Regions from separate parts of the Kitasatospora sp. NPDC088548 genome, predicted to be linked through region 1. Evidence: riboswitches for the same ligand, from Rfam matches in the RefSeq annotation. Region 1 holds a riboswitch; each other region holds the start of a gene.
The links. A riboswitch is a leader RNA that binds a small molecule or an ion and turns the genes downstream of it on or off. The one in region 1 is predicted to bind thiamine pyrophosphate.

Region 2: another riboswitch for thiamine pyrophosphate. It lies ahead of ACIP82_RS31550 (purine-cytosine permease family protein); the one in region 1 lies ahead of thiC (phosphomethylpyrimidine synthase ThiC).
Region 3: another riboswitch for thiamine pyrophosphate. It lies ahead of thiO (glycine oxidase ThiO); the one in region 1 lies ahead of thiC (phosphomethylpyrimidine synthase ThiC).

Annotation. Positions count from the first base shown of each region.
Region 1 is NZ_JBIVMI010000012.1:124,288-128,489, reverse strand. Features, by position in the region: gene thiC (phosphomethylpyrimidine synthase ThiC) at 82-1,899, opposite strand; TPP riboswitch at 1,895-2,029, opposite strand; gene ACIP82_RS17630 (hypothetical protein) at 2,183-2,389, shown strand; gene ACIP82_RS17625 (flotillin family protein) at 2,493-3,986, shown strand; gene ACIP82_RS17620 (DUF5326 family protein) at 4,129-4,202, opposite strand, start outside.
Region 2 is NZ_JBIVMI010000031.1:107,926-112,127, forward strand. Features, by position in the region: gene ACIP82_RS31545 (glycerophosphodiester phosphodiesterase family protein) at 1-308, opposite strand, end outside; gene ACIP82_RS31550 (purine-cytosine permease family protein) at 390-1,796, opposite strand; TPP riboswitch at 1,885-2,034, opposite strand; gene ACIP82_RS31555 (S1C family serine protease) at 2,290-4,155, shown strand.
Region 3 is NZ_JBIVMI010000022.1:36,716-40,917, forward strand. Features, by position in the region: gene ACIP82_RS25725 (thiazole synthase) at 1-248, opposite strand, end outside; gene thiS (sulfur carrier protein ThiS) at 251-460, opposite strand; gene thiO (glycine oxidase ThiO) at 457-1,641, opposite strand; TPP riboswitch at 1,636-1,748, opposite strand; gene ACIP82_RS25740 (FAD-dependent oxidoreductase) at 1,855-3,051, shown strand; gene ACIP82_RS25745 (Rv2175c family DNA-binding protein) at 3,160-3,525, shown strand; gene thiE (thiamine phosphate synthase) at 3,525-4,172, shown strand.

The DNA of each region.
Region 1 (4,202 bases):
TCCCTGGAGCAGCCGCACGCCGAAGCGCTGCTCCGGGAAAGCCTCCCGGCTTCCCGGAGCAGCGCAGCCGGCGGGGCGACGTCAGTCCGCCAGCGGCAGGTAGACCCGGTTGCCCTGGGCGGCGAACTCCTCGGACTTGGCCTTCATGCCCGCCAGGGCCTCGGCGTCGAACTCGGTCTCCACGGCACTGGAGCCCTCGCCGTGCTCGGCCCGGATCTTTTGACTGATCTTCATCGAGCAGAACTTCGGGCCGCACATGGAACAGAAGTGGGCCGTCTTGGCGGGCTCCGCGGGGAGGGTCTCGTCGTGGAAGGCGCGGGCCGTCTCCGGGTCGAGGGCCAGGTTGAACTGGTCCTCCCAGCGGAACTCGAAGCGGGCGTCGGAGAGGGCGTCGTCCCAGGCCTGGGCGCCGGGGTGGCCCTTGGCGAGGTCGGCGGCGTGGGCGGCGATCTTGTAGGTGATGACGCCGGTCTTCACGTCGTCCCGGTTGGGCAGGCCCAGGTGCTCCTTGGGGGTGACGTAGCAGAGCATCGCGGTGCCCCACCAGGCGATCATCGCGGCGCCGATGCCCGAGGTGATGTGGTCGTAGCCGGGGGCGACATCGGTGGTCAGCGGGCCGAGGGTGTAGAACGGCGCCTCGTCGCAGATCTCCCGCTGGAGATCCATGTTCTCCTTGATCTTGTTCATCGGGACGTGGCCCGGGCCCTCGATCATCACCTGGACGTCCTTGGCCCGGGCGATCCGGCCGAGTTCGCCCAGCGTCCGGAGTTCGGCGAACTGCGCCTCGTCGTTGGCGTCGGCGATCGAACCGGGCCGCAGGCCGTCACCGAGCGAGAAGGTGACGTCGTAGCGGGCGAGGATGTCGCAGAGCTCCTCGAAGTTGGTGTGGAGGAAGTTCTCCCGGTGGTGCGCCAGACACCAGGCGGCCATGATCGAGCCGCCGCGCGAGACGATGCCGGTCTTGCGGCGGGCCGTCAGCGGGACGTACCGCAGCAGCACTCCGGCGTGGACGGTCATGTAGTCCACGCCCTGCTCGCACTGCTCGACGACGGTGTCGCGGTAGACGTCCCAGCTGAGGTCCTCGGCCTTGCCGTCGACCTTCTCCAGCGCCTGGTAGAGCGGCACGGTGCCGATCGGCACGGGGGAGTTTCGCAGGATCCACTCGCGGGTGGTGTGGATGTTGCGGCCGGTGGAGAGGTCCATCACGGTGTCCGCGCCCCAGCGGGTGGCCCAGGTCATCTTCTCCACCTCCTCCTCGATCGAGGAGGTGACGGCGGAGTTGCCGATATTGGCGTTGATCTTCACCAGGAAGTTGGTGCCGATGGCGGCCGGCTCGACCTCGGGGTGGTTCACGTTGACCGGGATGACGGCCCGGCCGCGCGCCACCTCGGAGCGGACGAACTCCGGCGCCAGGCCCTCGCGCAGGGCGACGAACTCCATCTCCGGGGTCACGATTCCGCGCTTGGCGTAGCCGAGCTGGGTGACTGCGACGTCGCCGCGGCCGCGCAGGGGGCGGCGCGGGCGGCCGGGGAAGACGGCGTCCAGGTTCTTCAGGTTTCCGCCGCGCGGCGAGGTGTGCTTGATCCCGTCGTCCTCGGGGCGGGCCTCGCGGCCGTCGTACTCCTCGACGTCGCCGCGCTGGCGGATCCACGCGTCGCGCAGCGCGGGCAGGCCGCGCCGTACGTCGGGCTCGTACGCCGGGTCGGTGTACGGCCCGGAGGTGTCGTAGAGCGGGACGCTCTTCTCGTTGGTGAGCACGACCTCGCGGTACGGAACGCGCAGGTCGGGGCGGGACCCGTCGCGGTAGGCCTTGCGCCAGGCCGGGGTCGGATAGCCGGTGCCCGCGCTGCTGACGGCGGCGTTCTGGGCAGACTGCGGCTGTGCATCAAAAGTGGTCATCAGACCTTCAACTCCCTACGCCGGCATTACCCGGTCAGGTTCCTGCGGTCGGCGCAGCGTTCGGCACGTCCAGCGACGTCCCGGTCAGCGCCCTCTCAGCCCGGTGCTCCGAGCTCCCGTGTCCGCAGGCGGTATTGCCCGCGCATGACGTCCAACACCGTAGCGAGCCGATCGCGGCTGGTCCAGAGGGGGTCGGTGCCCGGCGATTCGGCCGGCGGGCCCACCGGGGGAGCCCGGCCCGGCAGACTGGCAGTCACACGGGCAGGCGACGAGGGAGGCCGTAGTGGTCGGAAGCACAGGGCGGGTCACCGGTCCGGTCGGAGCCGGTCTGGTCGGCGAGGTGATGGTGCACGTCAGGGAGCGCCAGGGGACGGAGGCCTTCCTGGCCTACCTCGCCGTACCGGGCGACCGGCTGTCGGTCGGCACACCGGTGGTGGTGGTCGAGTACCACCCGCCCCGGACCGTCTATGTGGCACCGGTCTTCCCGTGACACGCTTGTGACAGCCCGTCACGTCACTTCCCTTTCCTTCGAGTTGCCCTGAGCGGACAATCCGAACCGGCGCATCTCATGCGCCGTAAGGGGGAGTTGAACCATGGTGCTCATCATCGCGGGGGCCGTCGTCGCCGCGCTGGTCTTCGGGATCACGCTCTTCAAACTCATGTGGCGGGTGGCGGAGCCCAACGAGGCTCTGATCATCTCCGGCTCCCGGCACCGGACCGAGGGGGTCGGCGACGGTCTGGGCTTCCGGATCGTCACCGGCCGCGGGACCTTCGTCACGCCGGGCCTCCAGGGTGTCCGCCGGCTCTCACTGGACCTCAACGAGGCCGAGCTGAACGTCGAATGCGTCACCTCACAGGGCATCCCGGTCCACGTCAAAGGCGTGGTGATCTTCAAGGTCGGCGACGACGAGGTCTCCATCGCCAATGCCGCCCGGCGCTTTCTCGACCAGCAGAAGCTGATCAGCCAGCGCGTCCACAACGTCTTCGCCGGCCACCTGCGCTCGATCGTCGGCGGGCTCACCGTCGAGGACATGATCAGGGACCGCGAGCGGCTCACCGGGGAGACCAGGGCCGCCTCCGGGCTGGAGATGGAGAAGCTCGGGCTGATCATCGACACCCTGCAGATCCAAGAGATCATCGACCCCACCGGCTACATCAAGAACCTCGCCATCCCGCACGCCGCCGCCGTCCAGCGGGACGCCCGGATCGCCCAGGCCGAGGCCGACCGGATGGCCACCGAGGCGGAGCAGGAGGCCGCCGCGCGCAAGGCCGAGGCCACCCGCAACAGCCAGATCCAGCAGTCCGCCTACCAGGCCGAACGGGACACCGCCAACGCCCGCGCCGAGCAGGCCGGACCGCTCGCCCAGGCCGCCGCCCGGCAGGAGGTGGTCGTCCAGGAGACCAAGGTCGCCGAGCTGGAGGCCCGCCGCAAGGAGCAGCAGCTGCAGATCGACGTCCGCAAGCCGGCCGACGCCAAGGCGTACGAGACCCGCACCAGGGCCGAGGCCGACCGCGACGCCCGGATCTCCGCCGCCCAGGCGCAGGCCCAGGAGACCGAGCTGAAGGCGGCGGCCGAGGCCGGCCAGGTCAAGATCGCCGCCGCGGCCGCCGCGGAGGCCACCAAGCTGCGCGGGCTCGCCGCCGCCGAGGCGACCAGGGCCACCGGGGAGGCGGAGGCCGCCTCCGCCGAGGCCCGCGGTCTGGCGGACGCGGAGGCGACCCGGGCGATCGGGCTCGCCAAGGCCGAGGGCATCCGGACCCGGGCCGCCGCCCTCTCGGAGAACCAGGAGGCCGTGGTGGCACAGGAGTTGGCGGAGAAGTGGCCGGACATCGTGCTGGCCGCCGCCGAGTCCTTCGGCAATGTCGAGCACATGATCCTGCTGAACGGCGCCGACGGGGTGGGCGAGCTGTTCGCCAAGGCCCTCACCATGGGCGGCACCGGCCTCGGCCTCGCCCGGCAGCTGCTCACCACCATGCACGGTCCGGAACAGCCGGCGGCTCCGGCGCCGGGGCCGGTCCAGCAGGTGCCGATCGAGGACCGCGCGGTGACGGAGGCCCGGGTCCGACGGTCGGCGGACGACAGCTGACGGATGACAGGTAACGGATGACGACTTTCAACATTCGTTTTCTGTTATCTGTTATCTGTTAGTTGTCGGTTGTCCGCCGCCACCAGAACGACCGGCGCCCGCACCCCACGCAGGGGGTACGGGCGTCCGGGGTCCGTACGGGTCAGCTCTTGGCGGCCTTCTTCACCAGGATCACCACGGCGGCGGCGATGCCGACCACCACCAGCAGCTTGATGA
Region 2 (4,202 bases), on a different contig from region 1:
GGGTCCGCGCTCGGTGCGCCCGTCTTCCAGGCGCCGAAGTCGTGCGCCTCCAGCTCGGCCAGCGTCATCGCGGACACCGTGCCGCGGCCGTCCGAGACCCGGCCGATCCTGCGGTCGTGCACACAGACCAGATGTCCGTCGGCCGTGACCCGGACATCGCACTCGACCGCGTCGGCGCCCTCGGTGAGCGCCCGCCGGTAGGCGGCGAGCGTGTGCTCGGGCAGCGCGTACGAGGATCCGCGGTGGGCGATCACCTGGACGGACGGCGCGGTGCGCGCCGCCGCCGGGGGGAGGTCGGGGCTGGTCACACGTCCCACGATAGGCGGCGGAAGTGACGCGAAAACGAAGACGGCCCCAACCTGAGGGGCCGTCTTCGCGTGGGGGGCGGATCAGTCCCGCGCGTCCCGGCGGGTCAGCGGGGTGAGCGCCCAGGTGGCCAGGGCCGGCACCAGGAAGCCGAACAGCGAGGCCGAGGTCCACTCCTGCGGGGTGAAGTGCAGCGCCCCCTGGACGGAGGTCCAGAAGTCCGTCCACCAGCCGGCGATCGCGGTCGGCGCGATCAGCTGGTAGACGACGAAGCCCAGCGCCCACGGCAGCAGCATCAGCCGGCGGGACGGCGCGTCGGCGGAGAGGTTCCAGCCGCGCCGGCCGGCGCCGAGGAAGTAGTCGACCGCCAGCACCGCGAACATCGGCACGAACACCGAGCCGATCAGGCCCAGGAAGGCGTAGTAGGAGTCGGTGAACTCGGTGATCTGCAGGGCCAGCACCGTGATCAGCAGCCCGGTCCCGCCGGTCAGCACCCGGCGGTCCACCCTGGGCAGCAGGTTGTGGACGGACATCGCGGTCGAGTACACGTTGGCGAAGGACTGGTCCGTCTCGCGCAGGACCAGCACCAGCAGGAACGCCCAGCCGGCCCAGACGCCCAGGAAGGAGTCGAAGATCCGGTCCGGGTCGCCGCCGGACTGCAGCAGCGCGATCAGGCCCAGCACGTAGCACCAGACCTGGGCGACGGTGTAGCCGGAGAAGCTGCCCCAGAACGCGGCGCGCGGGGTGCGCGAGTGCCGGGTGTAGTCGGCGGCCAGCGGCACGAAGGAGATCGACACCGCGATCATCGCGTCGGTGGCCTTCAGGAAGCCGTGCCAGTTGCCCGCGCCCGGGTCCGGCACGCCGTGCCGGCCCAGCTGGACGGTGAAGTACACCATCGCGACCGCGACCGCCCCGGCGACGAACCGCCGCAGCACCGCGATCGAGCCCAGCGGCCAGATGGTCAGCGCGGTGGTCAGCGCGCCCGCCAGCAGGACGAAGGCCCAGCGGTAGCCCTCGGTGTGGACGACGGTCTGCGCGCCCATCGCGATCACCAGCAGCTCGTACACGCCCCAGCCGACGCACTGGACGATGTTCAGCACCGTCGGCACGTACGAGAGCTTCGTCCCGAACAGCCCGCGCAGGTTCGCCATCGCCGGTGCGCCGGTACGGGCCCCGATCAGGGCGGCCACACCGAGCATCGCGGTGCCGACCACGGTCCCGGCCGCGATCGCGGTCACGGCGGCGGCCAGGGAGAGCTCGCTGCCCCGCGCGCCCAGCACGGTGGCGGCGGTGGTGAAGCCGATCAGGCTGACGCCGAGGTTCATCCAGAGCGCGAAGTGGTCGCGGAAGCGGAGCGTGCGCGGCGGCTCGGTGTCCAGGACGAGCGGCGCCTCGACCCGCTCGGACCGGTCCGGCCGGTCCAGGACGGCGGTGGCCGCGGCGGCACCGGTCGCGGTGGGGGAGCCGGGCACGGCGGCGGAACCGGGCACGGGGGGACCGGCGTCGGAGTGAACGGTCGTGGACGGTTCGGAGAAACCCTTGGACGCGGGCGCGCCCGAAGAAGAGGATGGCGAAGCAGGCGGCATGGCCGATACTCCCTACGCCGGCATTACCCGGACAGGTTCCGGCGGTCAGCGCCCCCTCGACGGTCCGCCCACGGACGTCGTGGCGTACGGTCGACCAGCGCACTCTCAGCCTGGGAAGGTCCAAGCTCCCGCGTGTCAGTTGTGAGCGACAGGCTAACCGGCACGGGGGTGAACGCCAAGGCCAGGCGCTGGGCGCCCCGGCCGCGAGGGACATCCGGCGGCGGTGGGCGAGCGGCCGGTGGGGGTGGTGGTTCGGGGGCGTTCGGCCGGGTTTCCGGACGGGGCCGTCGGGCCTGGCTAAGGATTCTTATGACTTCTTCAGAAGGGTCCTTACGGCAATCGAATCGAGTGTGCGAAAAACTATGCTTCTTGGTCCTGTCAGCTATGGAGGTCGTCCGTGAGCACCGAGCGCGAGGTTGGGTCCACCGGGCCGCAGGGGGAACAGCCCTCCGGCGGCCAGGGGGTGGTGGGTCCCGCTCATGACGGTCCGGCGCAGCAGTCCGCGTCCGCCGCTGCCACCCCCGCACAGGCGCCCGCCGACCGGACCACCACCGACGTGGCACCGGCGGTGCCCGCCGCGCCCGCCGCTCCGGCGGCCGGCGGATCCACGCCGACGCTGGCGTTCAGCAAGATCAGCGCCCCGGCGCCGGCCGAGGCACCCGCCGCGGCCGCGGCTGCCGACGCTCCCGTGTCCGCGCCCGCCCCGGTCGAGGCCGGCCACCCCGGCCCGGGGTACATCGACGCCCCGCCGCCGGTCGTGCCGCCCGCCCCGGCGGGGCCGCCGGCCGCGCCCGCCACGGCGCTCGCCGAGGCACCGGCCCTGCCGACGGCGCCCGTCGCGCCCGCCGTCAACCCGTACGCCACCACGGGCGCCCCGGCCGCCGCGGCGCACGACCCGTACGGCGCCCCGGCCGCCGCGGCGCACGACCCGTACGGTGCCCCGCCCGCCGCAGCCCACGACCCGTACGGCGCCCCGGCGGGCCCGCCCGCGCAGCAGCACCCCTTCGGCGCGGGCCAGCCGCTCGGCGGCTGGGGCCCGCACGACTCCTCGGCCGGCGGCGCCGGCGGTCCCGGCCACCCCGGCGGCCCGCTCGGCTACCCACCCGAGTACCCCGGTACGTCCGGCCCCGGCGGTCCGCGCAAGAAGCGCGGCGGCCTGGTCGCCCTGATCGCCGCCGTCGCCCTGGTCGCCGGTGTGGCCGGCGGCGCGCTCGGCGTGACCATCGCCGACCGCAACGACAACAGCGCCAGCTCCGCGAACGACCGCCGCAGCACCACCGTGCAGGCCAACAGCCCGGAGAAGAACGAGCCCGCCCCCGGCTCCGTCGCCGGCATCGCGCAGAAGGCGCTGCCCAGCGTCGTCACCATCAAGGCGCAGGGCAACGGCGAGTCCGGCACCGGCACCGGCTTCGTCTTCGACACCGAGGGCCACATCCTCACCAACAACCACGTGGTGGCGCCCGCCTCCAACGGCGGCAAACTGACCGTCAAGTTCGCCGACGGCAGCTCCTACAACGCCTCCGTGCTCGGCCGCGCCGAGGGCTACGACGTGGCCGTGGTCAAGCTGGACAACCCCCCGAAGGGGGACAAGCTGACCCCGCTTCCGCTGGCCGACTCCGACAAGGTCAACGTCGGCGACTCCACCATCGCCATCGGTGCCCCGTACGGCCTGGAGTCCACCGTCACCACCGGCATCATCAGCGCGAAGGACCGCCCGGTCGCCTCCGGCGACGAGACCGGCGCCCAGTCCTCGTACATGAACGCCCTGCAGACCGACGCCTCGATCAACCCCGGCAACTCCGGCGGCCCGCTGCTCGACTCCAGCGGCGCGGTGGTCGGCATCAACTCGGCGATCCAGTCCAACGCCTCCAGCACCGGCCGGGCCGGCAGCATCGGCCTCGGCTTCGCCATCCCGATCAACCAGGCCAAGTGGGTCGCCGAGACCCTGATCAAGACCGGCAAGCCCGTCTACGCCAAGCTCGACGTCCTCCGCAACGACGACTACAAGGGCGACGGCGCACAGATCCAGACCCGCGACATCCAGGGCACCCCGGCCGTCACCCCCGGCGGCGCGGCCGACAAGGCGGGCCTCAAGCCCGGCGACGTCATCACCAAGCTCGGCGGCAGCCCGATCGAGAACGGCCCCGCCCTGGTCAGCAAGATCTGGACGCACAAGCCCGGCGAGACCGTCGACGTCGAGTACACCCGCAACGGCCAGACCTTCAACACCAAGGTCACCCTCACCGAGCGCGTCGGCGACTGACCCCGTCCCCGAAACCCTGTGCACCGAACCCCGCCGGACCCGTTAGG
Region 3 (4,202 bases), on a different contig from region 1:
AGCACCGCCTCGCCGGCCGTGAAGCAGCCGGCCGTGTTGGGCAGCACCCGGATGCCGTTGCGGACCAGCACGTCCAGGACGGAGCCCTGGGTGGTGGCGTCGACCCGGCGCATCGCCACCGTGGTGAGCTCGGTGCCGGAGACCCGCAGCGCCTGCTCCAGGATCTCCAGGCTGGGCGCGCCACCGGTGCCCATGATCAGCCGGGAGCCGAACGTGGTCCCGGCGATGTCCAGCAGGTCGTCCGCCATGGTCAGCCTCCCTGGACGGCGGTGAGGATCTCGACCCGGTCACCCGCGGCGAGCCGGGTCCGCGGCCACGAACCACGCGGCACCACGGTCTCGTTGAGCGCGGCGGCGACGCCGGAGTTGGCGGCGCTCAGCGCGGCCACCACCTCGGCGAGGGTGGTGGTGGCGGGCACCTGCCGGGGCTCGCCGTTGACGGTCAGTGCGATCTCGCTCATGCGGGGGCCTTCGTGGTGGAGCGGGCGGGGGAGAAGCGGGTGGGGGTGAACGGCGCCGCCAGGGCGGGCGTCTCGCCGGTGGCCAGGTACTCGGCGACCAGATCGGCCGTCACCGGGGTGAGCAGCACGCCGTTGCGGTAGTGGCCGGTGGCGGCGACGAGGCCGGGCAGGGCGGTCGGACCGATCAGCGGGGCGTTGTCCGGGGAGCCGGGGCGCAGTCCGGCGGAGGTCTCCACCAGGGGCAGCTCGGTGATGCCGGGGACGAGCTCGTGCGCGTCGCGCAGCAGCTCGTACACCCCGCCGGCGGTGACGGTGGTGTCGTACCCCTGCTCCTCGCTGGTGGCACCGATCACCAGCTCGCCGTTCTCCCGGGGCACCAGATAGAGGTGCCGGCCGCGCACCACCGCGCGCACGTTGCGGGAGAGGAACGGCCGGTACGGCTCGGGCACCCGCAGCCGCAGGATCTGCCCCTTCACCGGGCGGATCGCGGGGAGCACGCCCTCGGGCAGGCCGGGCAGCCGGTGGCTGTGCGGACCGGCGGCGAGCACGATCCGGTCGGCGGTGACGGTCTCCAGTGTGTCCAGCCGGGCGCCGACCGCGCGGTCGTTCTCGACCAGCAGTTCGGTGGCCTCGGCGCGGTGCAGCAGGACGCCGGCCCGCTCGCAGGCGAGGACCAGCGCCCTGGCCAGTCGGCGGCCGTCCACCTGGTGGTCGTCGGTGACGTGCAGACCGCCCCGGACGCCGGGGGCGAGCATGGGTTCGAGCCTGCGGGCCTCGCGGCCGGTGAGCCAGTGCGAGTCCAGGCCGAGCCGCTGGTGGAAGGCGTGCAGTTCACGCAGTTCCGCGCGGTCGTCGGAGTCCAGGGCGACGGCGACGGTGCCGCACTGGCGGTAGCCGGTGTCCTGGCCGCCGCTCGCCTCGGTGAGTTCGGCGGCGAAGGCGGCATAGCGCTCGTTGGATGCCATCCCGAGGCGGAGCAACGGCTCCTCGCCGTACTGGAGTTCGGTGACGGGGGCGAGCATGCCGGCCGCGACCCGGGCGGCGCCGCCGCCGTGCGCCGGGTCGATCACCACGATGTTCCCCAGCCCGCGCCGGGCCGCGCGCCAGGCGACGGCGAGGCCGATGATGCCCCCGCCGATCACCAGGACGTCGGCATGCGCGCCCTTGGCCAAGCGTGTCAAAGTCGCTGCTCTCCCTTCGCCGGTATGACCCGGATCAGGTTCGGACGGTCGCAGGCCGTGTCAGCCCGCCTCTCAGCCCGGTCCGCCGGGCTCCCGTGAATTGGTGCCACCACCTTAACTCCGCGTCCCGCCCCGGCCGAAGGCGCGTACGAGGGGTGGACCCGAGCCCGGGTGGGGCCCGGACGGACGGCCGCCGCTGAGTACAGTGACGGCGTGGCAGAGCTGAGCGGGACGGATCAGGTGGTCGTGGTCGGGGCCGGGCTGGCCGGGGCGCAGTGCGCCGCGGGGCTGCGGCAGGGCGGCTGGCGGGGGCGGATCGTGCTGGTCGGCGAGGAGCCCCACGCGCCGTACGACCGGCCGCCGCTCTCCAAGGAGGTGCTGCTCGGCAAGGCCGATGCCACCACCCTCGACCTCGACTTCGCGGACCTGGGCGTCGAACTGCTCACCGGCCGCCGCGCCACCGGCCTCACCCCCGGGGTGCTGCACACCGACGCCGGCGATCTGCCGTACGGCACGCTGGTGATCGCCACCGGTGCCGCCCCGCGGGCCCTGCCCGGCGCCGAGCGCGCGCACCTGCTGCACACCCTGGACGACGCGCTGGCGCTGCGTGCCCTGCTCCGGCCGGGCCTGCGCCTGGTGCTGGTCGGCGCGGGCTGGATCGGCGCCGAGGTGTCCACCGCCGCCCGGGCGGCGGGGTGCGAGGTCACGGTCGTCGAGATGGGCCCGGCGCCCGTCCCCGGCGCGCTGCCCGCCGGGATCGGCCGGGCGATGGCCGCCTGGTACGCCGAGGCCGGGGTGGACCTGCGCTGCGGCGTCGGGGTCGCGGCGGTGGAGCCCGGCGCGGTGCTGCTGGCGGACGGCTCGCACCTGCCGGCCGACGAGGTGCTGGTCGGGATCGGCGCCCGGCCGGCCACCGGCTGGCTGGCCGGCTCCGGCGTCGAACTGGACGCGGCCGGTGCCGTCCTGGTGGACGAGCGGCTGCGCACCAGCCTGCCCGGCGTCTTCGCCGCGGGGGACTGCGTCAGCTATCCGTCGGCGCGCTCCGGCGTCCGGCTGGCCGTCCAGCACTGGGACCACGCGCTGCAGTCCGGCGCGGCGGCGGCCGCCGCCGTTCTCGGCGCGCAGGCGCCCTACGATCCGGTGCCGTACTTCTGGTCGGAGCAGTTCGGCCGCATGGTCCAGTACGCCGGGCGGCACGGGGCCGGTGACGAGCCGCTGTGGCGCGGTTCACCCGGGGAGCCGTCCTGGTCGGTGCTCTGGCTGCGCGACGGTGTGCCGCGCGCCCTGCTCGCGGTGGACCGTCCGCGCGACCTCGCCCAGGGCCGCCGGCTGATCGAGCGCGGTACGGCGCTGGACCCGGCCCTGGCGGCGGACCCCGCGGTGCCGCTGAAGTCGGCGCTCGCCGGGTAGCGCGGCGGGGCCCGCAGGCGGCCGCCCCGGTGCTCGACGGACCTGTGACGGGTGTGCGGCGGGTGGTGAGTGGTGCGCGGCGGGCCGTGGAGGTGGCAGTCTGGTGGCGTGAGTGAGATCGAAAGCAAGATTGAAACCCTCGTTTCCGAGTGGATGTACCTGCCCGACATCTCGGAGCAGTGGGGCGTGCGGGTCACCGAGGTCCGCGACCTGGTCCGCAGCGGCGGGCTGATCGCGGTCCGGCGCGGCCCGAACAAGTCGCTGCAGGTGCCTGCCGCGTTCATCGACGGCCAGGGCCTGGTCAAGCACCTGTCGGGCACCCTGACCGTCCTGCGCGACTGCGGGTACAACGACATGGAGATCCTGGAGTGGCTCTTCACCGAGGACCCGTCGCTGCCCGGCAGCCCCATCCAGGCGCTGTGTGAGAACCGCGGCACCGAGGTGAAGCGCCGCGCCCAGGCGATGCTGATCTGATGGCGGCGGACACCCCGCGCCGGCGGCTCGCCGACGCCCGGCTCTACCTGTGCACCGACGCCCGCCGCGAGCAGGGCGACCTCGCCGAGTTCCTGGACGAGGCGCTGGCCGGCGGGGTGGACATCGTCCAGCTGCGGGACAAGGGCCTGGAGGCCAGGCAGGAGCTGGCGGCCCTGGAGGTCTTCGCCGACGCCTGCCGCCGCCACGGCAGGCTGCTGGCCGTCAACGACCGCGCCGACGTCGCGCACGCCGCCCGCCCCGACGTGCTGCACCTCGGGCAGGACGACCTGCCGGTGCCGGCCGCCCGGGCGATCCTCGGCGAGGACGTGATCATCGGACGGTCCTGCCACGCCGAGTCCGAGGTGGACGCGGCGATCGCCGAGCCCGGCGTGGACTACTTCTGCACCGGGCCGGTCTGGCCGACCCCGACCAAGCCCGGCCGCCACGCGCCGGGCCTCGGCCTGGTCTCGTACGCGGCCGCGCGGGACACCGACCGGCCGTGGTTCGCCATCGGCGGCATCGACCTCGGCAACCTGGACCAGGTGCTGGCGGCCGGCGCCCGCCGGATCGTGGTGGTGCGCGCCATCACCGGCGCGGACGACCCGCGGGCGGCCGCCGCCGAGCTGTCCCGGCGGCTGCGGGCCTGACCCCGCCGGGCCCGCCGCCGTCCGCCCGTA